DNA from 3 places in the Companilactobacillus allii genome. Region 1 is predicted to be linked to each of the others. Evidence: predicted binding sites of a transcription regulator. Region 1 holds the regulator's gene; each other region holds the start of a gene.
The links. The regulator NrdR, encoded in region 1, represses ribonucleotide reductase genes. The targets are predictions, from matches to a motif close to ACACNATATATNGTGT.
Positions count from the first base shown of each region.

Region 2: pnuC (nicotinamide riboside transporter PnuC) is a predicted target of NrdR. The motif match lies at 2,981-2,996, and genes of this name have one in related genera.
Region 3: nrdJ (ribonucleoside-triphosphate reductase, adenosylcobalamin-dependent) is a predicted target of NrdR. The motif match lies at 3,494-3,509, and genes of this name have one in related genera.

Region 1 covers NZ_CP019323.1:1,678,870-1,686,998, forward strand. The annotation lists gene BTM29_RS08180 (MFS transporter) at 1-897, shown strand, start outside; gene polA (DNA polymerase I) at 1,046-3,703, shown strand; gene mutM (DNA-formamidopyrimidine glycosylase) at 3,724-4,563, shown strand; gene coaE (dephospho-CoA kinase) at 4,560-5,153, shown strand; gene nrdR (transcriptional regulator NrdR) at 5,175-5,660, shown strand; gene BTM29_RS08205 (DnaD domain protein) at 5,672-7,054, shown strand; gene dnaI (primosomal protein DnaI) at 7,057-7,962, shown strand.
Region 2 covers NZ_CP019323.1:1,879,231-1,887,359, reverse strand. The annotation lists gene BTM29_RS09355 (hypothetical protein) at 1-133, shown strand, start outside; partial or broken gene BTM29_RS09350 (class I SAM-dependent methyltransferase) at 159-998, opposite strand; gene BTM29_RS09345 (alpha/beta hydrolase) at 1,020-1,937, opposite strand; gene pnuC (nicotinamide riboside transporter PnuC) at 2,037-2,789, opposite strand; gene BTM29_RS09335 (peroxiredoxin) at 3,076-3,639, opposite strand; gene BTM29_RS09330 (HD domain-containing protein) at 3,750-4,406, shown strand; gene BTM29_RS09325 (phosphatidylglycerophosphatase A family protein) at 4,421-4,945, shown strand; gene BTM29_RS09320 (hypothetical protein) at 5,014-5,322, shown strand; gene BTM29_RS09315 (universal stress protein) at 5,343-5,768, opposite strand; gene BTM29_RS09310 (sunset domain-containing protein) at 6,154-6,666, shown strand; gene BTM29_RS09305 (hypothetical protein) at 6,707-7,327, shown strand; gene map (type I methionyl aminopeptidase) at 7,393-8,129, opposite strand, start outside.
Region 3 covers NZ_CP019323.1:1,371,649-1,379,777, reverse strand. The annotation lists partial or broken gene BTM29_RS06700 (ABC transporter ATP-binding protein) at 1-1,062, opposite strand, end outside; gene nrdJ (ribonucleoside-triphosphate reductase, adenosylcobalamin-dependent) at 1,222-3,462, opposite strand; gene brnQ (branched-chain amino acid transport system II carrier protein) at 3,823-5,199, opposite strand; T-box leader at 5,354-5,588, opposite strand; gene BTM29_RS06685 (ArnT family glycosyltransferase) at 5,844-7,202, shown strand; gene ptsP (phosphoenolpyruvate--protein phosphotransferase) at 7,355-8,129, opposite strand, start outside.

The DNA of each region.
Region 1 (8,129 bases):
GGGATTGCTCCATTAATTATTCTTGTTGCAATCTTAGGAGTATTGACGATTCGTGGTACTGCTAAAGGCGTAAAGGGAATCGCATTTGATTACCTAAGTGTCCTGGGATTATCCATTATTTTTTCAATGATTTTGTTTACGTTTGATCAAGCTGGGAGCCATGGATGGATATCCAGTCAATTTGGTATTTGGATCGTCATCACGTTGCTTATAATCATTGCTTTTGTAATTTATAATTCTCATACGAATAAACAATTAATCGATTTTTCTATTTTAAAGAATGAAGTTTTGAGATTTAGATTATTTGGCTATTTTGGATTACAGTTTATTAACATTGGACTATCATTTTTGTTGCCGATTTTTGCTCAAACAGTCTTGAATATGGATTCTAGTCATGCAGGTATAATTCTTTTACCAGGATCGTTATTGGGCGCAGTTGTTGGTCCAATTGCAGGGTCTATTTACGACAAAAAGGGTCCAACTATACCAATGATGATAAGTGGTGTACTTGTGACATTAGGAAGTGGACTGTTCTTTTTCTTAGGTAATGATTTAACCTTTATTAGCATAATTATTTTATATTCAATTTTGAGAATAGGTTTTAATTTTGGATTCGGTACTTCATTGTCTGATGGTAGTATGCAGGTCAAGGGCCGTAAAAAGTCTGATCAAAATTCCTTATTCAGTATGATGCAACAATATGCTGGATCTTTAGGAACTAATATATTGTCAGTCGTGATTTCTGCTGTTGCTGTGACAAGTAAAACGACCAGTACAGTAATTAATACATTGTCAGGTGCCAAGATTGATTTTGCATTGCTAACGATATTGTCATTGTGTATCTTAATAATAAGCATTATTGTTGCGATTAAATTTCCTCAAAAAAAAGAGAAATAAAATACGATCGGTTATTCGAGTATTCAATACTTGAAAACTGATCGTATTTTGTTTCGTTTTTAATGCTATCTATAGGCACAACAACTGTTACTAAGTTCTAGTATTTGTTAAAATAGAATAGAATAATTTCGTTCTAATGGGAGAAAAAATGACGAAAAACAAAAAATTACTTTTAATTGATGGAAATAGTGTCTCGTTTAGGGCATTTTTTGCCATGCACAATGTATTAGATAAATTTGTTTCTGACGATGGTATCCATACAAATGCCATGTACGCCTTTAACAATATGCTTGATATTATTTTGAGGGAAGAAAAACCAACACATGCTTTGGTGGCTTTTGATGCGGGTAAAACTACTTTTAGAACTGAGATGTTTTCAGATTATAAGGGTACTCGTGCTAAAACTCCACCAGAATTAATGGAACAATTACCGTTAATTCAGGAAATGTTGAATCTTCGTGGTATCAAAACCTATGATTTGAAGAACTATGAGGCAGATGATATTATCGGAACAATGTCGCGTAAAGGTGAGATTGAAGGGATGGATGTTTCGATTATAACTGGAGATCGTGACTTGACTCAATTAACAACCGATAAGGTTACAGTCCGTGTAAACGTTAAAGGAGTTACTGAAACAGAAGCCTATACTCCAGAACACGTTAAAGAAAAGCTTGGGATCACACCAGATCAAATCATTGATATGAAGGGTTTAATGGGAGATAATTCAGATCATTATCCTGGAGTTGAAAAGGTGGGAGAAAAGACTGCTATTAAATTATTGAATCAATATGGAACTATGGAAGGTTTATATGAACATGTTGATGAAATGAAGAAAAGTAAGCTAAAGGAACATCTGATCAATGATAAAGCTCAAGCATTTTTAAGCAAGAAATTAGCCACGATTAACTGTGATGCTCCCGTAGAATTAAAAATCGGTGACCTTGAATATCAAGGTGATAACCAGGAACAACTAATTAAGTTCTATCAAAAAATGAATTTTAATTCTTTCCTAGAGAAAATGGATGTTGAAGTTGAAAGTAGTACTAAGGAACTTCCCAAAATAGAATTCTCTGAATTAAATGATGAAGCCATTGAGAAAATTTATAATTATGAACAACCACAAACCCTTATTGTAGAGAGTTTTGGAGAAAATTATCACGTTTCACCGATCATTGGATTGGTAATTGAAAGTAACGGTCATTATTATGGTACGACAGATATTGCTATTTTAGAAAATGACAAATTAAAAAATTGGCTTGCAGATGATAGTAAAGAAAAATATATCTTCGATAATAAAAAAACAGTTGCTTTGTTACGTAGATATGGTTGTGAATTAGCCGGTATTAGCTTTGATATGTTATTAGTTTCATATTTATTGGATACTAATGACAATAAAACAGATATTGGTATTGTTGCTCAAAATTATGGACATCAATTACCTACTGAGGATGAGTTTTATGGTAAAGGTGTTAAAAAAGCTATACCTGAAGATGAACAAATATTGTTGAATTTTCTTTGTCAAAAAGCTCAAGTTATCAATATTTTACATGATAAGATGTTTTCAGAATTGAAGGCAAATGATCAGGATAGTTTATATGATGAGATTGAATTACCTTTATCAAATGTATTGGCAAGTATGGAGATCAAAGGTGTCAAAGTAGATGCAACACGTTTGAAAGAAATGCAAAATGATTTTGCCAAGAGACTGGACGATATTGAACAACAAATTTATACCGAAGCAGGTCAAGAATTCAATATAAATTCACCTAAGCAATTAGGCGTTGTCTTGTTTGAAGATTTGAAGCTTCCAGTTATTAAAAAGACTAAAACAGGTTATTCAACTGCTGTTGATGTACTTGAGAAATTAAAAGATAAATCTGCAGTAGTTCAAAAGGTATTAGATTATCGTCATATTTCTAAGATAAATTCTACATATGCTGTTGGTTTACAAAAGTTTATTCAACCTGATAATCGAATTCATACAATTTATCAACAGACTTTAACTCAAACAGGTAGATTGTCATCTATTGAACCAAATCTACAAAATATACCGATTAGAGTCGAGGAAGGTCGCCAGATAAGGCGAGCCTTTGTACCACAAGACGATGATTGGGAGATGTTTTCTGCTGATTATTCTCAAGTTGAGTTACGTGTCCTGGCACATATTTCTGGAGACGAGAATATGCAAGAAGCATTTAAGGAAGACTATGATATCCACGCCCATACAGCAATGAGAATTTTTGGGTTAGATAGCACAGATGAAGTTACTCCAGATATGAGACGTAAGGCTAAGGCAACTAATTTTGGTATTGTGTATGGAATTAGTGATTATGGCTTGTCACAAAATATCGGTATAACTCGTAAAGAAGCTGCACAATTCATTGATTCATATTTTGAACAATATCCAGGTGTTAAGAAGTATATGGAAGATATTGTTAAATTTGCACGTGAAAATGGCTATGTTGAAACAATCATGCATCGTCGTAGATATTTGCCAGATATTCATTCGAAGAATTTTAATATTAGAAACTTTGCGCAACGTACAGCAATGAACACACCGATTCAAGGTAGTGCTGCTGATATTATTAAAGTTGCCATGATTAATATGCAAAAGAGAATTAAAGATGAGAACCTGCAAGCTAATTTGTTATTGCAAGTTCATGATGAAATGATTTTTGAGGCACCAAAATCAGAAATCCCATTGTTAGAAAAAATAGTTCCAAGTGTTATGGATTCTGCCGTAAAAATGGATGTTCCATTAAAAGTTGGATTTGCACACGGCAAGAGTTGGTATGAAGCTAAATAAATTAGTAAAATTTGAATGAAGTGGGTGAAAATATGCCTGAGATGCCAGAAGTAGAAATAGTTAGACGTGGATTGATGTCTCAAATCCAAGGTCGAAAAATCACAAATGTGGAGATAAGGTATCAAAATCTAATTACAGGTGATGTATCACAATTTATTGATATGGTAACTGGTAGCGTTATCGAAGATATTGGACGTCGTGCTAAATTTTTATTGATTCATTTAGATAATGGATTTACAATCATTAGTCATCTTCGAATGGAAGGTAAATATCGTGTATCGAGTGATCCAAGCATGATAGATAAACATTCACATGCAATATTTACTTTGGATAATGGTCAAAAGCTGATTTATAATGATGTTCGAAAATTTGGAAGAATGCAGTTATGGAGAACGTCTGATCTAATTGATAACAGATCAATCGCCAAATTAGGGCCGGAGCCGTTATCTACTGAATTTACTTTTGACAATTTAAAATCACGAATACTGAGACATAGAAGAGATATAAAAACTGTCTTACTAGATCAGTCAGTTATGAGTGGATTGGGTAATATTTACGTTGATGAAGTATTATGGAATGCATTGATTCACCCTGAAACTAAGGCAAACCATCTAAGTGATGAAGATATTAAAAATATTTTGAAGTATTCTAATGAAGAGATGAAGATGGGAATTGCTGAAGGTGGATCAACTGTTAGATCATACTTGGATTCAACAGGACATGCTGGTCATATGCAAGACTTTCTCCATGTTTATGGTAAAGAGGGTACACCTTGTTCAAGATGTGGTAATAACATTGAAAAAATCAAAGTTGGTGGTCGCGGTACGCACTTTTGCCCACATTGTCAGGTAGTTAAATGAGTAGAATATATGGATTGACGGGTGGAATTGCTGCCGGTAAATCCACTGTGCTCAAGTTACTAAAGGAAAAGGGATGCGTTGTTTACGACGCTGATCAAGTGGCAAGGGATGTTGTAAAACCAGGAACAATCGGTTTGTCTCAAATAGTCGCTGAATTTGGTGATGATATTTTATTACCGGACAAAACTTTGGATAGAAAAAAATTAGGCTCAATTGTTTTCTCAGGAAAATCACAACTTAAAAGACTAACAAATATAACTGGACCATTGATTCGTGAGCAAATTCTACATACAATAGAAGAAGTTCGTAAATCAAACGATAAAAAAATAACCATATTTGAAATTCAATTGTTATTTGAATCCAAGTACCAAGAATACTTTTCAGGAGTTATTAGTATTTATGTACCTATGGATATTCAACTGAAGAGATTGAAACAACGTGATAAGATTAATAATGAAGATGCTATTCAAAGAATCGATTCACAAATGTCAATGGACAAAAAAAGGCAACTTGCTGATTTTGTAATTGATAATTCTAAAGATTTAGACTTTTTAAATAAAGAAATAGATGATTTACTCAAAAAATTATGATATAGAAAAGAGGCTGATGATATGATTTGTCCACATTGTCATCATGATTCATCAAAAGTTGTTGATAGTCGTCCAAGTGATGAGGGACGTGCAATAAGACGTAGGCGAGAGTGCGAGTATTGCGGAACAAGATTCACAACTTTTGAGAGAATTGAAAAATCTCCGTTATTGGTAATTAAGAAGAATGGTAATCGTGAAGAATTTAGTCGTGAAAAGTTGTTACGTGGATTAGTACGTGCTGCTGAAAAAAGACCAGTTACGATTGATCAAATGAATGGTATTGTTGATAAGGTCGAAAATCAAATTCGAGCTACTGGTGAAAATGAGGTTGGATCACAGACGATTGGTGAATATGTAATGAAGATACTTGCTGACGTTGATGATGTTACTTATATTCGCTTTGCTAGTGTTTATCGTGAATTCAAAGATATGAATGGATTCATGAAAGAAGTTCAGGAAATGATGGCCAATGATGGCAATGAAAATAAATCAGATAAGAAGAATTAGGAAGTGTTAAGTTGGCCAAAGAGTTTAATTATGATTCGGCAAAATTCACTCCATTAACAGGATACTGGTGTCTTCCACATGGACAAATAAACGATTATGAACGTCATGTATTGACGGATCTTTATTTGCCATTACTTGGAACGAGGGCATTCAGTATTTATTTGTTATTGTGGGAAAAGATTCCTAACAAGGAATTGATTAGTGATCGTCAAGGTCATAACGAGTTACTTAGTTTATTAGATATTGATTTACAGACTTTTTATAGTGAACGGATTAAAGCTGAAGCACTCGGTTTGATTCGCACTTATCAAAAAAAGGATAATATTGGAGAATATTATATTTATCAGCTTTATGAGCCGTTATCTCCCCGTGAATTCTTCAAGGATGATTTAATGAGTATTTTTTTGTATGAACAAATTGGTGATAAAAGTTATAAAAAATTAGTAAAAAAATATTTCCAATCTAATGAAATTTTGAATGATGCAAAAGAGACCAGTAAGGATTTTCTAGAGGTATTCCAATTAGGCAATGAAGACTTGATCAATACTCCATCTGCTGTGAACGATGCTCAAAATGAATTTGATAAAATCAAAGATAAAAAACAACCTGAAATCAAACAGACTGCGATTCCTGAATTAGATTGGAATCTTATTGGTGATAGAATTGAGCAAATTGCTAAAATCAGTAGAGAAAATCTGCTTGAAAATCAACAGCTAGTAATTGATTTACATGCGTTTTATGGAATAGATGAAATTGCATTAAGTGATGTGATAGGTCAAACCAGTGATATTGTAAATCACAAAATTGATCCGATAAGATTAAAGAAATCAGTACAGGATAGATTTGCCCGTAATGCTAATATCTCTGTTAAAAATACAGAAGTTAAAGAATCAGATCAATCCAATCTAGATGAATCCAACAATAATTTGAATCGTGCAGATAATTTATTAGTGCAACAAGCTAAATCTCTTGCACCAGCCGACTTTTTAGCTGCAGAGAAACAAAAAAGTGGTGGATTTACTGGTGCTGCTGAATCACGCGCTTTACGTGATATGGCCATGAAGACTTATTTGTCACCATCTGTATTGAATATAATGGTTGACTATATTTTGAAAAATTCACCAACTTTGACGGTTGCTTTGATGGAAACTGTAGCTAACGATTGGCAACAAAATCATGTTGATACTCCTGAACAAGCTTTGCAAAGATTACACGACTTTCAAACGAAACCACGTAATCCAAAACGCCGTTACAATAATAAAAGTAGTCGTCGTGTTGAACAGGGAACTGATTGGAGTAAGGTAGTATCTAAGTCATCTGAAAGTGACGATGCTAAAAAGAAACAAGATGAACTACAGGAAAGACTCAGAAAAATGAGAAGTAAGGACAACTAGCTATGGAAAAATTGGGAAACAGTATATCTGAGTTTTTAAAATCCAGAGATTCAGATAAAAAGTACAGTCAATTGATGGAACAAGCTTTTAATGATAAAGATGTACAAGATTTTATAAATAAAAATAAAGACAAAATCAATCCTGAAGCAATTGAGGTTAGTGCGGCTAGTATTTATGAATTCTACAATCATAAGGTGCATCCCAACGAATTGTCTAAGGGATATGTCCCACAATTAGTTGTAAGTAATCACAATATTGAAGTTGTTTATGCTCCAAATAAGAAGACTCAGGTTCAAGAAAGAAAGAGTAGTTATGAGTCTAAATTTGTATTGCTTAATATGCCTAGTGATATAAGGAAAGCCACATTGGATGACTATGATGGGTCCGGTAGGTTAGATGCTTTAAGTGCTTCTGTTGACTTTATAGAGAACTACGACGTAGGTAATTTTGTTCCAGGACTTTATTTGGCTGGAGATTTCGGTGTCGGTAAAACTTACTTATTGGGTGCAATTGCTAATGAATTGATCAAAAAAGATGTAAAGACAACTATTATGCATTTTCCAACTTTTGCAATTGAAATGAAAAATTCAATTGGTCAAAATAATGTTTTGGCTCAAGTAAATAAAGTTAAAGAAGCAGAAATTCTGATGTTAGATGATATTGGAGCGGATTCAATGTCTAGTTGGATCCGTGATGAAGTTCTTGGAGTCATTTTGCAATATCGTATGCAAGAAAATATGCCAACATTTTTTTCATCTAATTTCACAATGTCTAATCTGGAGAAACACCTGTCTATTAATCAGCGTGGAGAAGAAGAGCCAGTAAAGGCACAGCGAATTATGGAACGTATAAAATATCTTTCAAAAGAAGTCATTGTTAGTGGTCCGAATAAAAGATTTCAAAAATAGTCTTGCAAAATGATCATAGAAATGTTTCAATGAACTCATGAAAGACAACACTTCGGTTCTATTCAGGGAGGGTGCGTTTACTGAAAGCTTACCCATTACTGAAGTTACCACTTTCATTAACAACTGTATAAGTGTCGGTTACTTTATAACCAGTAGAGTGGAAACTG
Region 2 (8,129 bases), 200 kb from region 1:
TATGGAAAATAAAAGCATCAATCCTGAACAAACTATGCTTATAAAGCATGATTTTGATAATGAAGAAAACCTAAGTTTAGAGATTATTTATCATGATGAGAATAATACTTATAAAGAAGATATTGATTTATAAATAAACCATTGATCTATTAGATGGTTTATTTTATTTTTTTTGCCACAATAGCAAAGGTTAAAGGAATTTTGGGAGCATCATCTGGCAAAACAAATCCGTCAGGTGTTGAAATCAAATTAGATAATGCTGGCCACTCAGTTACATCATATTCACCTAGGAATTCAATCTGTAGTCCAGCTTCTATTAGTGAACCAACAATCTCTTGAAAGTCATGATTCCAGTTATGATTGGTCATATGCGTGATTTTTGTTCCAGGGTTATCTGTATAGGATTGATCACTCTGATAAGTGTCAACTTTTGTATTGAAATAATCGGCTGTTATAGTCATTGACTCAAAATTTAGCGCACCAAGCATTGGATGATCGTCTCTAATCAGAAAGTGCCCCCCAACTTGTAATAATTCATAAATTGACTTTGCCCAATCCAATAAATCCGGCAACCAAGTAATCGTGCCCATACTTGTAACAACAACATCAAACTTGTCCGAAATTTTACTAGATGCAAAACGTGCATCCCCTTTTACATAAGTAATATCTGTCTGTGATCGTTTAGCAATTTGTTGAGCATATGCCAAAGACTTTTCAGAGAAGTCTAATCCAAAAGTTTTCTTAGTTCCTAATCGTTTCCAAGATAACGTATCTGTCCCAATATGACATTGAAGATGTAACAAGCTCAAGCCACTAACGTTATGATTGGGTAAGAATGGTTTCAAAACTGCATAGTCATGTTGTACTGTTGTCGTAATTTGAGTTTTATCCTTGATCAAACTATCAACATCATAAAATTTGGAATTAATGTGTACTTTAGCTCAATCGTCCCAATTGGCTTGATTATCGAGTATTTCTTGATCAATATTTTCTGGCATATTAAGAGTCCTTTTAATTTTTTATTTAAAATAATGGTTCGCATAAGATGTCACTTTTTTAATATATTCCGCTTTATCTTTATTATAGGATTGGCCATGTTCTGCACCCTTTACTACCCATAGTTTCTTTGGATCATTAGCATTTTTATAGTTTTCATAAACATTGCTAACTGGTACAAAAGTATCCTTTGATCCATGGATCAAAAATAGTGGAACATGACTCCTTTTTAGTGTGTCCTTAGTATTTGCTTCATAGAAGTTATATCCAGCAAATATCTTAGAATAAATAGCTGCTGTTGGAACTAATGGGAAGCTTGGTAAATGGAACATTTCCTTTAATTGATAATTCAATTCACCAGAAATCGTTGAATAGCCACAATCCTCAATAGCCCATTTTACATTTTGTGGTTGTTTTCCCAACGTATACATTACAGTAGCAGCACCCATACTGATACCATATAACCCAATCTGTGAACCTGAACCATTCTTCTTATTAACACGACTTATCCATCCCAACATGTCGCTTCGATCTTTCCAGCCGTAACCTGCATACTCACCGCCACTAAGACCAAAGGATCTATTATCAGGAGCCAAGACATTGTACCCTGCATCATGGAATATTTTAACGAAAGAACCCATATACTTGCTGGCACTACCATATCCATGAACAACGATCACTGTTTTATTAGTCTGTTGTTCAGCTGGTAAATATCTAGCCTTTAAAGTCAAACCATCTTTGGATTTTTCTGTCCAAATCTTTTGGTCTTGATCATTGAACCACTTATTATTTCCCTTCAGTGGCCCTGTCGCCAATGTACTAGCGTAGTTGCCTTTCTTAAAGGCATAGTTAAATAGATACGCTCCACCAGCTAAATCAGCGACTACAAATACTCCTACCAAACTTATTAAGGTAATCTTTAATATTTTTTTCCCAAACATATGAACTAACCCACTTTGTATTTAATCTTCTTGTAAAGAATATATTAATTTTGTCCAAAAAAAAAGTCGAGTTTTTACACTCAACTTTTGATTAATTATTTAGTTCATCTGTTGCTTCACATCTTCAACATCAGCAGTTGAAGCAGAATCAACTTTATGGAACCAGTGAATATGTGAATCGAAGAATGCAATCATATCATTCATGAAGTACATAATGTAAGTCAAGAATAAAACAGGACTAGCATCTCCTTGAGCTGCTGTAACACCCCAAAGGATAATTGACATAACACCTTGAACTGTCCAGAAATAATACTGTTCACGGAAACGCAATGTACATAACAATGCCCCCGTAAAACCAATAGCACTAGCAACTGAATCAATAACTGGTCTAGGACTGATGAAAAGATTTGTATCCATCAAATATAAAAGACCCCATGATGCAAAGAAGAATAAGGCTGTAAGTAACCATTTTGTACCTGTAAGACCATGGATATGTTTCTCGGCATCTTTTGCCCATTGTGGACTAATTAATACTGGAATATCCAAAAGAATAATATAACTTGTTTGTAAAATAACATCAGCGAAGTTCTTAGCGTTAATTGCTACGAATATATATATAAGTGCTGAAATCAAACCTAAAACACCATTCAATGGTTTTGCATTAGTAATTGCAACTGTACATGTAAATCCTAAAACACCGGCAAACCATGTTGCAACGGCAATACCTGACATACTGTGTGATAGTGTTGAAGCTGTTATGGCACCCAAACCAAACATTAAAAGCATGTAACTTTTAAAACTCCAACCCTTCATTTGTTCGACATACCACTTTGGGCTAAAAATACTTGTCATTTAATCCTTCTCCTCACTCTTATGGAACTCATTTGTTCCCCACATATTTGAACAACAGGTAAAATCATACCACCAAGTTATAGCATTCTGAAAGACCTTTGCCTAAATTAATTTTCGTGAATAATAGCACAATTGTAATATAGCCCAGTCTTATAACGATTTGACTATTAAATTAATTTTTCTAATAATTGGTACTACATGTAGTATTTTGTATATCTGGTACATACCATATATAGAATACTAAAAAAGTTCCCCGTAGGGAACTTCAAATCAAAATATTAAATTTCTAAATTTTACCTACTAAGTCACTACTTGGAACAATTGTCTTCTCACCGGGATGCCAATTTGCAGGACAAACATTATCACCGTTCTCTTCTACAAATTGTGCTGCTTCTAGCGTTCTTAAGATTTCTTTGGCATTTCTACCAATGCCCATAGCATTAACCGTATAAGACTTAATTACGCCCTTAGGATCGATAATGAACACACCACGATATGTTTGACCACTCTGTGAATCTAACAGATCAAAGAAATCAGCTAACTGGTGCTTTTGATCAGATAACATTGGATATTCGATTTTACCAATACCTTCAGTATTTTCAGCCCAAGCCATATGTGAGAATTCACTATCAACAGATACTGAATAAATTTCAGCATTATTTTGCTTAAAATCAGCGTAGTTTTTTTGTAGATCCTGTAATTCAGTCGGACATACAAACGAAAAATCTGCTGGGTAGAAGAAGAGAATTGACCACTTACCGAGTAGATTCTTCTTATTATAACTTATTAATTCACCATTATGATAAGCTTTTACATCAAAATCAGGAATCTCTTTGTTTATGTAATTCATTATTGTACCCTCCTATATTAATTACATTTTAATACAATGTGTTATTTAAATATAGAGTGAACAAAATTCTCTGTTAGAATATATATATCAAACTTATAGGGGTTTAAATCATGGATGCTGAACAACAAATCGAAGAAATTCGTAATTTTTCATATAAGAAAATGGTGACCGATCACACTGGTCATAACTTTGATCATATAAAACGTGTTGTAAAAATGGCAACTAAATTACAAAAAGAAGAAAAGACTGACAAAATAATAACCATTGGTGCCGCATATCTACATGATGTTGCCGATGATAAATTGGTCTCTGACCCACCGAAACTAGAATCAGAAATCAGAGAATTTCTACATGGTATCAAACTCAATGCAGAACAAATCGAAGAAATAATGTACATTACTCATAATCTTTCCTTCAGTAAATCATTGAGCAAGAATCCACCGAAGCTTTCTCTTGCTGGACAAGTCGTTCAAGATTCAGACAGATTGGATGCAATTGGAGCGATTGGAATTACAAGAGCAATCTATTATGGTGGAGTAAATTCTGAGACCATCTATGATCCAACTATTAAACCACGTGAAAAAATGAATAAGGCACAATATCGTAATCTTGATAATGAAACTATAATCAATCATTTTTACGAAAAACTGTTAAAATTAACAAGTATGATGAATACGACAACTGCAAAGAAGATTGCGCTGCATCGTCAACAGTTCATGTATGAATTTTTAAACGAATTCAAATCTGAATGGATATCCGAAAAGTAATTAGGAGGAATATTATGGCTTCATTTGCTGAACAAGATAAAGAATATTACGAACACATCATCAGGAATCTAAATGAGCGAGGTGTGACTTTGCCAGACATCGCTGAAATTGTTATTTTTCTTGAAAAGGACTACGTCCCTGGTCTTGATCAAGGAATATCCATTCATGCCATTAAAAAAGTATTGCATAAACGTGAAGCCCAAAATGCCATAATGACTGGTATTGAGCTTGATGTATTGGCAGAAAAAGGCCTATTATCCTCACCAATGCAACGAATCATGAAAACTGATGAATCAACTTATGGTATTGACGAAAATATGGCTATAACGTTGGCTAGTTTATATGGATCCGTATCTGTTACAAACTACGGTTACGTCGATAAACTAAAGCACGGTATATTATCGAAATTAAATGACAAATCAACTGGGAAAATCAATGTTTTCTTAGATGACTTAGTTGGTGCCATTGCTGCAGCGGCATGTGGTTGGTTAGCACATAATGAAAATGAAGTCGCAAAGTTACTTGGTGAAGGTGAATAGAAATATTCTTACTAAGAATCTAAAAAATTAAAGATAGTTCACAAATCATTCCTATAGGGGGAATCTTCATGCAAACTGGGGAAATTATTTTAGACAAAATTTCTAAAGAATGTACTATCCGAGAAAATCTTAAGTCCATTCCATTTATACATTACTTTTCTAATGATTTTATGGAACACAATACAATGTACTTTTGTATCGAAAATTTCATGGAATATGTCGGTATAACTGACATCACTACTTTACAAGAAATTGATCAAGGCCACTTTGACATGATCGTTAAAGAGACGACAAACTTTGACAATTGGAATGAAATGTTAAATTGTGCCGGTAATGAATACTATCAAATAAATATGCAAAAGGGATTTGTCAATTAAACGACAAATCCCTTTTTATATTAATCAACTAATAAAACGGGTATCTCTGCTTTTTCAGAAACGTATCTAGCAACCGATCCGATAAAGAATGTTTCAAGTGCGTGCTTACCTTTCTTACCTAAAACAATCAAGTCTGCCTTAGTGTTTTTAGGTACTTCAGTCGATATAAATACTCGTGGATCTCCCTTTTCACAAATGACATTGTACTCTATCTCTTGATTTTTTAACTGCTGCTCAGCGACTTTTAAGTGTTTCTTTGTTTGAGCTTCCAAATCATTGACCATTGGCATATATGAGACACCAACACTAACAGGAATATTATTAGTATTCACAATTGAAACTAGCTCAATTGAGGAATCAAATTTGAGTGCTAGCTCCATACTGACATCTAATGCCCTATAAGAAATTGGACTACCATCGATAGCTACAATAATTTTTTCAAACATGATTTCTCTCCTTTACGACTCATAATGTATAGTTCCTAATTTAAGATTACAGAATTGCGAAAAATCACACAAGAAATATGCTGAATAGAAATAAATAAGTTCATAAATTGTACAAAAAAAGAGATAAGGCGGTTTGACCTTATCTCCATATTAGTTGTAGTGAACAGAAAATGGTTGCAATACATTATCTGTACTGCAAAAATATCATACCACCTATAGACAAATAAATCATTATTTAAAACATATTGTCGTGTATTTGTAACCTTCCTGATATAAAAGTTCAGCTATGCATTTTTAATACTATATCAAGTCGTTTGTAAATTAATTCACGATTATTAATGATATATTAATATATATAATCAAATAAATTATAGAGGGGTTTATTATGAAAAAAACAATGCTTTCAAGTTTAGTTGCACTGTCTATTATGTTACTGGGATCAACACCATCAATTGTCAACGCTGACACGACCACCACTGGTAATATCAGTAAGGATAAAGGAGTAGTAACTACCAATGAAATTGCAACACTTTATTCATTAAATAATAACAGACTCAAACGTGTTAAGAACCGAGCACTCTCAGATGGATCCTCATGGATTTATAGCAAGTCACTATCTGGAATAGATGGAGAAACATATTATCGTGTTGCAACAAACGAATGGGTCAAAGCAAGTTCACTATCAAATATTAATACCAAAAGTTCAAATAATTCTTCACAACAATCTAATAATCAAACTGTAGATTCTGCTGTACTTGATAAGGTTGTTGGAAACTCAAATTCAAAAGTTTACCATACTTATGGACAAAAAAACTTCAAAATAAGCACAAAAAACGTTGTCTACTTTAATACAGAACAAGATGCAATAAACGCTGGATTTCATAAATCACAAATCTAATATTGCATCTAGTATAAGTTATTTTTAGGAGGCAATGACTATGCATAAATTTATCAGTTGGGGACTAATACTTGCTACAAGTTTGACTCTTGCTTCTTGTTCCAACAATACTAGTAATACTAATAGTTCTAAAAATGGTACATCTAGTTCCGTGAAAAATAAGAAGTCCACTACTAGTTCTAAGAAAAAAACAGCTAAAAAGAAAACTGATGACAAAACAAAATCAGTTAAAGATACTACTAAAAAAGAACAAGATACACAGACTACTAATGATCAAGAACAAAATACTACTCAACAAACAACACAACAAAACCAGAATAATTCACAGCAACAAACTAGTACAAATACTGACCAACAAAACACTACTTCAAATTCTGGAATATCATATGACGAAAATACATTGACAGGATTTTTAAATAAATACGGTGTCTCACCTGTTTTGTACAAAACACAACACGGAATGTCTACTTATGATGCACTTAAAAACACCCCTGATTACATGGAGACTTTCGGCGAGCAACAGACAGAAAGTGGTATGGATAGAGGCTTTTTAAATAAAGATGGCTCATCAAACAATCAGTATAGTTATGATGATGAAGAATCTGACACTACTGGTGACTATGATACTGGCAACTACGATTACGACAATTCTGGATATTAATAAGCCCATTGGGGCTTATTTTTTTACAAAAAAATTCTGAATTTGATATTCAGAATTTTTAATAACTATAATAAATATTTTGCATCCATTTTATGATCACACGATGTCAAAATTTTAGGACCATCATCAGTGATTACAATAGTATGTTCATATTGACAGCTTAAACTGCCATCAACCGTGCGAACAGTCCAACCGTCATTTTCATCTGGTTCACTGCAATCAAAACTACCCACGTTGATCATAGGTTCAATAGTAATTGTCATGCCTGACCTTAAACGTGTCCCGTGACCCGGTCTGCCATAGTGTGGCACATCCGGTGCCTCATGCATCGTAGGACCAATTCCATGTCCAACATAATCACGAACAACTCCGTAACCTTTATTCTCAGCATACTCTTGAATGGCAAAGCCAATATCACCAATGCGATTACCAACAACAGCCTGATCAATTCCTAAATAAAGTGACTTCAAAGTCACATCCATCAATTGTGAAACCTCATCTGAAGCTTTACCGACAACAAAAGCATGACAAGCATCACTTAAGTAGCCCTTGTAGTCAATAACCGTATCAACCTTGATTAAATCTCCCTCTTTAACAAAGATATCCTTACTTGGACAACCGTGACAAATCATGTCATTTACACTTATACAAGTGGAATACTTGTAGCCTTCAAAGTTCAATTCGCCCGGTGTGGCACCGTGTCCAACAATATATTTATAAGAAAAGTTGTCGATATCAAATGTTGATTGTCCGATCTTTATATATGATTCCAATTCATTGAACAATCCAGCCAAGATATCCC
Region 3 (8,129 bases), 310 kb from region 1:
CATGTCAAAAGGTATTCTTTTGTGATTCTCATCAAATAAGAAAATATCACCACTAGAAGTAATCTTCACTTTCTCATATGGTGCAAATACAGACTTGCCGGGAATGAGAACACGCACTTCCCTTCCACTGTTCATGGTTACATAAATAATTGTTTCGTCACCCAAAAACTCAGAATTATTAACAGTGGCATTCGCATTTAATTCATCACTAGTTCTGATCTGCAATTCTCCTGGTCTAATACCTACATTAACTTCATCCTTAGAGATTTTTTTGTTGGTTTTAATTGTAAAATCTCCTTCAATATTCAGTGTGTTATCATCAATACGTTTAGCTGGAAGAAGATTGATCAATGGTGTTCCGAAGAAATTAGCCACAAACTCATTTGCAGGTTGTTGATAAATCTCTGTAGGAGTACCAATTTGTTGTACCTCATGATCGTTCAATACCATAATATGATCAGCCATTGTCATTGCTTCGACTTGATCATGAGTAACATAGATAAGTGTGATGCCCAATTTTCTTTATAGTTGATAAATTTCTTGGCGCATCTTTATACGTAACTGGGCATCTAAGTTTGATAAGGGTTCATCCATCAAGCAGATCTTAGCATCGCTAGCAACAGCACGTGCCAATGCTACACGCTGCCTTTGTCCACCTGATAGTTCACGTGGCTTACGATCTTTTAATTCACTCAAATTAACCATGTCTAACGCATCATTAACTCGTTGATGTACTTCAGCTTGGTCAATATTTCTTGCCTTTAATCCAAAAGAAACATTGTCCCAAACATTTAAAAATGGGAATAGTGCGTAGCTTTGAAATACCATTGTCAGTTTACGGTCTTTAGGCTGCAAGTCATTTACAACTTTCCCATCAATACTGATCTCACCATCAGATATAGAAGTTAAGCCTGCAATCATGCGTAATAAAGTACTCTTACCACAGCCTGAAGGTCCAACAATTACGAAGAATTCACCTGTTTCAATTTCAGCAGAGACATTCTTTAGAATGTTTTCTTTTTCACTGTACTGTTTTGATACCTGATTCAAAATTGTAGACATTTCGTCACCCCATATATGTTTTTCAATACAACTTATTATGCAATATATATGTATATTTCCTTTTTATTTATTGTAAATTTTATGTAAATTTTCATTCAAACTAGTTTTTTCAAAAAAAATAAGCCAGCATTTACTTTCGTAAACACTGGCTTATTTAAATTATCTAATTGGACAAGCTCCACTTTCACAGTCGGATTGATCAACTAATTCGATATCCTTCTTATCGTGGTTATCATTCATATCAGCAAAAACAGTTGCAACATTTCCACTGATCATTGAAACACGCTTAGAATAAACATCCTTATCAATTGGTTCCTTAGGTGCTTGTTTGAACTCTCCACCACTATAAGGTAGTAGTGAAGTTGATTTTGTAATATGTCTATATTGATACATTAATGGTGCGATTTCCTTAGCTTCACTAGGTTGGAAAGTAACGGTACAACTTACCGCATTATCAGACCAATATGTTTGTAGGAATGCTTGTGTAGCGAACTGTTCAGCAATTGATACATTACCGGCAGACGCAAAGTTAGGATTATCTGCATTAACGGCTTTAACTGGGAATTCTACACACATTGTATGCTTTGTATAAACATCTGGTTCAATTTTATATCCACATGCCTTCAAAGCTGGAAGCAATGGGTCACTATCTTGGAATCTGATTCTTTGAATCAAATATCCAGCATAATGGAAGTGCATCCCTTCAGAAACTCCAGCCAACTTAGCAACAGTACCAGATGGTTTAACTGTTGTATGTTTGATTGAAACATTGCAATTCAACTCGTGTGAATAATCAACGTCAGCCTTAACAACTGAATGATACAAATCATCGAACTCTTTAACTATCTTCTTATCATAAACTGGTTTTTTAACAACTTCGCCAGACTCATCTTTAGTGTCAGTGAATCCTGTAACAACACGATTACCAAATGTGTTCAAGATCCAGTCTTGAATACCAGACATTGAAACACCAATACGACGATTCTTGGCAATAGCATTACGAGATACTTCCCAATCGTAATTACTGAATGTAACACGTTTAGTATATCTTGCAGCCAAGCTGAATGCTTCTTCTAGATTCCAGCCTTGTTGTTCTGCAATAACTGGGAATACTTCAAACAAATTACATGGTTCACCATTGCTCAATGAGATTTCCCCACATGGATTAGTACCTTCAACGGCATCATCAATTCCTGGTTGATATCCATCAGCAATACGACCGTAGTTACGTGATAATTCAAGATTAACGATCCCTGGTTCACCATTATGTGTAATTGAATCAGCGATTGGTTCGTACTTTGTAAACTTAGAATCAACAGCAACACTGTTGTTAGAAGCCCAACGGTGATGATAAAGTTTCTTTTGATCTTGTTTCATTGTAATAAAGTCATCATCAGTTGCTCCACCAAGTGCCAGCTCAGCTGAACGACGAACGTTTCCGGCAACGACTGTTTTACCGATCAAATTACCCATATCAGTACAATCAACTGATGTTAACTTCTTACCTAAAGCATTATTTAAAACTTCATTGATATCAAAGAACATCTCAATTAATGGAACAGGACCAGATGCAGTACCACCAAATCCCTTGATCTTTGCACCATTTGGTCTGATGTCAGTAATATCCAAGACAACATCATTGATCTTTTCAGGATTAGTTGATGCAAAGTGAGCATCGATCATTTCAGCATTACCAATTACCCAACCTTCACGAGTATCTGGAAGCTTGTAAAAACGTGCTTTACTAGCGTCATGATCCTTTAACCAGTCTTCACGATCAATTGCCCCAGCTTCAATAGAATCATCATAAGATGCGCTATCCTTGCTGATTAGAACAGTTAAGTCAACACTTTGATCAACGACAGGCATTTGTTTCATATTGTCAGGAACAACAGAGAAACCAACACCGCCACCTTTCATTAATTGATCAAACATGAATGAGAAAGGCATTGATACAGCGACTTGATCTTCATCCAAATAACTAGGAAGAATATGACTATCACCATACTTTTGTGGCCTGATGGCAATGAACCAACAGTTGTTCAAAGCATCCCCATTACGGTCTTGATACTTTGTACCAGAGATCCAAAGGTTTCTACCTGAAGGAGTAGCTGCTAATCCATAAACCAACTTGTATAGATTATGAGCTTCATCAACTAGACTTTGATATTGCTCTTCAGTCAATGAATCATCTCTCAAACGAGGGTCAAGATTAATATTACCCTCAACAACACGCTTAACAGTTTCTGACCAGTTTTCAGTACGTCCTAATTCATCAATAAAACGTGCATAAGTACGCTTATAAGTAACCCATCCGAGTTCTCCCCAGTGTGGTTTAACACTCTTCTTTACTTCATCTATAAATTCATCATCTAATGTGATTTTTTTCAATAAGTTCATCATTATGTATCACTCCAATTAATTTGTTACAACACAATATATGGTATCTCATATCAAGAGATATAACAAGATATTGTATTTGACCAACAAATTAGTGAACCTGTTTTTCAGAGTCTTAAGTGCCGTTATTCTCGGCATTTTTAAATATTGATTTACCAAATAATTTTTTTTGGAATTAAATTTTGATTCAACTTAATTCAATTTGTTTTTTTTAAATCCGCAATTACCATTCTAATATGCTTATCGCTTGATAAGCAATGATTATTTTAATTATACATTCCAGACAAATTTCAAGTACTTGACACGAAATTTTCTCATTAAAAAAGACGAAATCTACTTGACTTCGTCTCCTCAAATTTGTTACTCAGTTTTTAATTTTGAACGTTTAATGCTGGGTTGAACATAATGAATGATCAACCCTGCTAATAATCCAATCAAGGCTGGCAACAACCAATCCATCCCGTATTTGGCAAATGGCAGATACATTTGATCCCATTTCAAGATCTGTTGTGCAAATCCTTGTTCTGAAATAATTGCTGGTACAGAATTCAATGCATCTATCAAAGCTGGAATGATCGTGAAAATGGTTGTTAGTCGATATACTATCGGATCACGGTTGAACAATGGTGATGCAATTGACAAGATGATCAATGTAATAGCTAATGGATACAAGAACATTAACATTGGAGTCGACCAAGCAATGATCTGTTCTAGACCTATATTAGCAATTAGAAATGAGGCAATACATGAGATCATGTCCCAAGACTTATATGAGATCTTAGGGAACTTTTCATGAAGTGCTTCTGCAAATGACGTAAGCAAACCAACTGCAGTTGTTAAACAAGTTAAAGTTGCCATTACGGCTAGGATTATCTCACCAGGTAGTCCCATAAAATGATTGGCAATTTGGGAAAAGGCAATCCCTCCATCGGCTGAAATCTTAAAATGTGTCAATGAAGTTGCCCCGATCCAGATGAGAACTAAGTAGATGAATGCTTCCAGCGCAATACTCAACAAACTCGACTTAGCAGCAGTTTTAGCAATTGAACTTGGTTTATTTTGGCCAAAACTACGAATCGATGTAACAACAACGATACCAAACAACAAAGCTGCTAAAGCATCCATCGTGTTGTACCCTTGCAAAAATCCGTTCAATAAAGCTCCATTCTGATAATCACTAGTAATATGTGCACTAGAGGCAGAACCCATTGGATTAGTGAAGGCAATCCCAAAAATAATAGCTAGAAGAATCAAAAATGCTGGATTTAGAATTTTACCAATTGCATCAACAATCCCTGTTGGTTTACGAGAGAAAAATCCTGCAAGTAAAAAGAAAATCAATGAATATCCTAGTAAATACCATGGTTCCTGACTAGCACTAATATGTGTAGCGATACTGATTTGAAATGGTGTTGTGGCCGTTCTTGGAGTCGCAAACAAAGGTCCTAAAGTGGCACATGTCAAGATCATGAAAAACGATGCATAGCGATGACCAATTGGCTTCGCCAAATCATAGATTCCTGTGGAACGTGTAATACTGATAGCAATAATTCCTAATAAGGGTAATAATGTTCCAGTTAACAAGAATCCCAAGCCAGCTGTTAACCAATGTCCACCAGCCAACTGTCCTAGATGAATTGGGAAGATCAAGTTGCCGGCACCGAAGAACATCCCAAACAACATGGATCCAATAATAATATAATGTTTAAAAGTTAATTTTTTATCTGTCTTTTCCATAAGTGAACTCTTCTTTCAATTGAATGTATTAGTTTCTGCAAATCATATTTTCTATACACTCGAACAAGTCCGCCATTACTATTATTCAAATCATTCATATGATCCGCCTCCATTAAAATGAAAAAAAGCGCCCTTTGAAAATCAATTAAGATTTTCAAAGGACGCTTATGCGCGGTACCACCCTTGCTTTATGATGCCCTCACAGACAACATCTTTTCACGTACAAATAATACGCTAGCACAATAATGGGTGCACCCATGCAACACTTGCTTTCGCTCGCATTGTAAGCTCCGTGGCTACTTTCATCAAACGACAAATACCATTTCTCAATTAACATGGCTTCCTGTGATTCGTACAGCTCAATTACTTCTCCACTTACTTGCTTTTAAATTCATTTATTTTTAATGTAATTAGAATATTCTAATCTGGCACACTTGTCAATGCTTTTTAATAGATTAAACCGAACAATTTATATTTTATGATAAAATATAAACGTAATTAAGGAGGGAAGAATCATTTGATCCACTGAAAAAACAAACTTGGGGAATTACAAAGGGGAAAAAATCATCTATAAATTTCAAAGCATCTTAAGCAAAATAATACTAATATGTGTCGCAATATTCACCAGTTTAGTATTCCTACTAATGCTGACATTTTACTATCATAACTTCTTATCTCAAAACGTATCACGAAACATACCTGTTCTTATAATATTCTTTGCAATTATTCTATTAGTTGGATATTTACTGGTAAGAATCAGAACTGACAGTAAAAAGATAAATATAGGCCTACTGATCGTCATGTTACTGGCGTTTAGTATCACTGCACTGGTGTGGATATTAAACGTACCAAACGCGCAAATAAGTGACTTCGGGAACTTCTGGACTCGTGCACCAGGTTTCTTAGATGGATACAAACTCTACGAAACTGACAATGACTATTTTTCTAAATACGCATATCAATCAGGATTCATGGTCTACATTATAGGTATCGTCAAAGTGTTTGGCTTTAATATTTTTGTCGTTCAATTCTTAAACGTTGTTTATCAAGCCCTAACTTTACTCATGACTTATTTACTAGCCAACAAAATTTTTAATAATATAAAAATTGCTCGTCTATCGGTTTTACTTTTAATGGTAGATATCGACTGGTTTGCTCTTAATAGTCAAGCTGATAATCAATACTTAGGTTCTTTACTATACTTAGTAACATTCTACCTACTATTTAACGATAAACTCTGGAGTTATGTTCTAGCTGGTGTTTCACTAACATTGGCTTGTTTGATACGTCCTATTGGTCCGGTTTTCATTGCTGGTATCATAGTGTTCGTATTGATTTTCATTTTAATGAAACATCGTGATTATAAGACTGGATTGAGCTTCTTGCTTACATTAGCCATTTACTTTGTCCTATTCAGTCTTTCTGGTTGGGGAATAAAGGCTGCAGGTATCAATGACTATGGATTATCCAATAACGATCCACAATGGAAATTCTTAAGTGGCTTGAATTATCAATCTGGTGGAACTTATTCTAATGACCTTAATAAATTCATAGATGCCAGTAAATCACGCTCTCATATGAAAAAAATAGAAAATACTCAGTTAAAAAGTGAAATAACGTATCTAAATGAAAATAATGCTTGGTTAAAATTGTTTATTAACAAGACACAGACATTATGGTCATCAAGAACTCTAGCAACTGACTTTACTGACTATGCTAAGAAACATTCACCAAAAACAGTGGATTGGATCAATTACATTGCCTACATGGGGTCAATTGTTCTAATAGTATTCTCATGGATTGGATCCTTAGCATTATTCAAATCAAAATTTGATGATAAATTCTATCTGTTGTTACTTCCGTTAATGGCATTTGCAGTAATAAACCTGATTATCGAGGTTCAACCTAGATATCGGATAGAATTCCTACCAATAATCTCAATTCTTGCTGGATTAGGATTAAACAATGTATTTTTAGCAATTAAAAATATTAAAAAAGCATAATTTATTCTCTACTCAATTTTATAGCGAAAACGCGTGAAAACACACAATTTCTTCCGCTTAACAAAAATAGTTTCGGTATTCACTTTCGTGAATGCCGAAACTATTTGCGTTAATGCTCGGAAATTACCCGTGCATTTTCACACTCTGGTTTATTACTTATTGATATATGATTCAACAAGTTTTTCGTTATCTTCATTAGTAACTGATTCGCTAACTGCTTTTTCAGCTAATTCTTTAAGATCAGCTGTACTCAACTTCTTCATCAAACTTCTTACACGAAGTACTGATGTAGCACTCATTGAGTATTCATCTAGACCCATACCTAATAGTAATGGGACCATGATGTTATCACCGGCAGCTTCTCCACACATACCTGCCCACTTGCCTTCTTTATGAGCTGAGTCAATAACGTGCTTAACTAGTCTCAAGATTGAAGGGTTATATGGTTGATATAGGTAAGAAACATGTTCATTACCACGATCAGCAGCCATTGTGTATTGAATCAAGTCATTTGTACCAATACTAAAGAAGTCAACTTCCTTAGCAAATTGATCAGCCAAAATAGCTGCGGCTGGAACTTCCATCATCATTCCTAATTGAATGTTGTCAGAAACCTCTACACCTTTTGCAACTAACTTAGACTTCTCTTCTTCAAAAATCTTCTTAGCGTCTCTGAATTCTTGCAATGTACCGATCATTGGGAACATGATACGTAATTGTCCGAATGCAGATGCACGAAGCAATGCTCTAAGTTGTGTTCTGAAGATTTCTTGTCTATCCAAACTGATACGGATAGCACGGTAACCCAAGAATGGGTTCATTTCTTCTGGAAGTGGTAGATATGACAAGTGCTTGTCACCACCGATATCCATTGTACGAACAACAACAGCCTTGCCATTCATACCTTCAAGAACTTTTTTATATGCA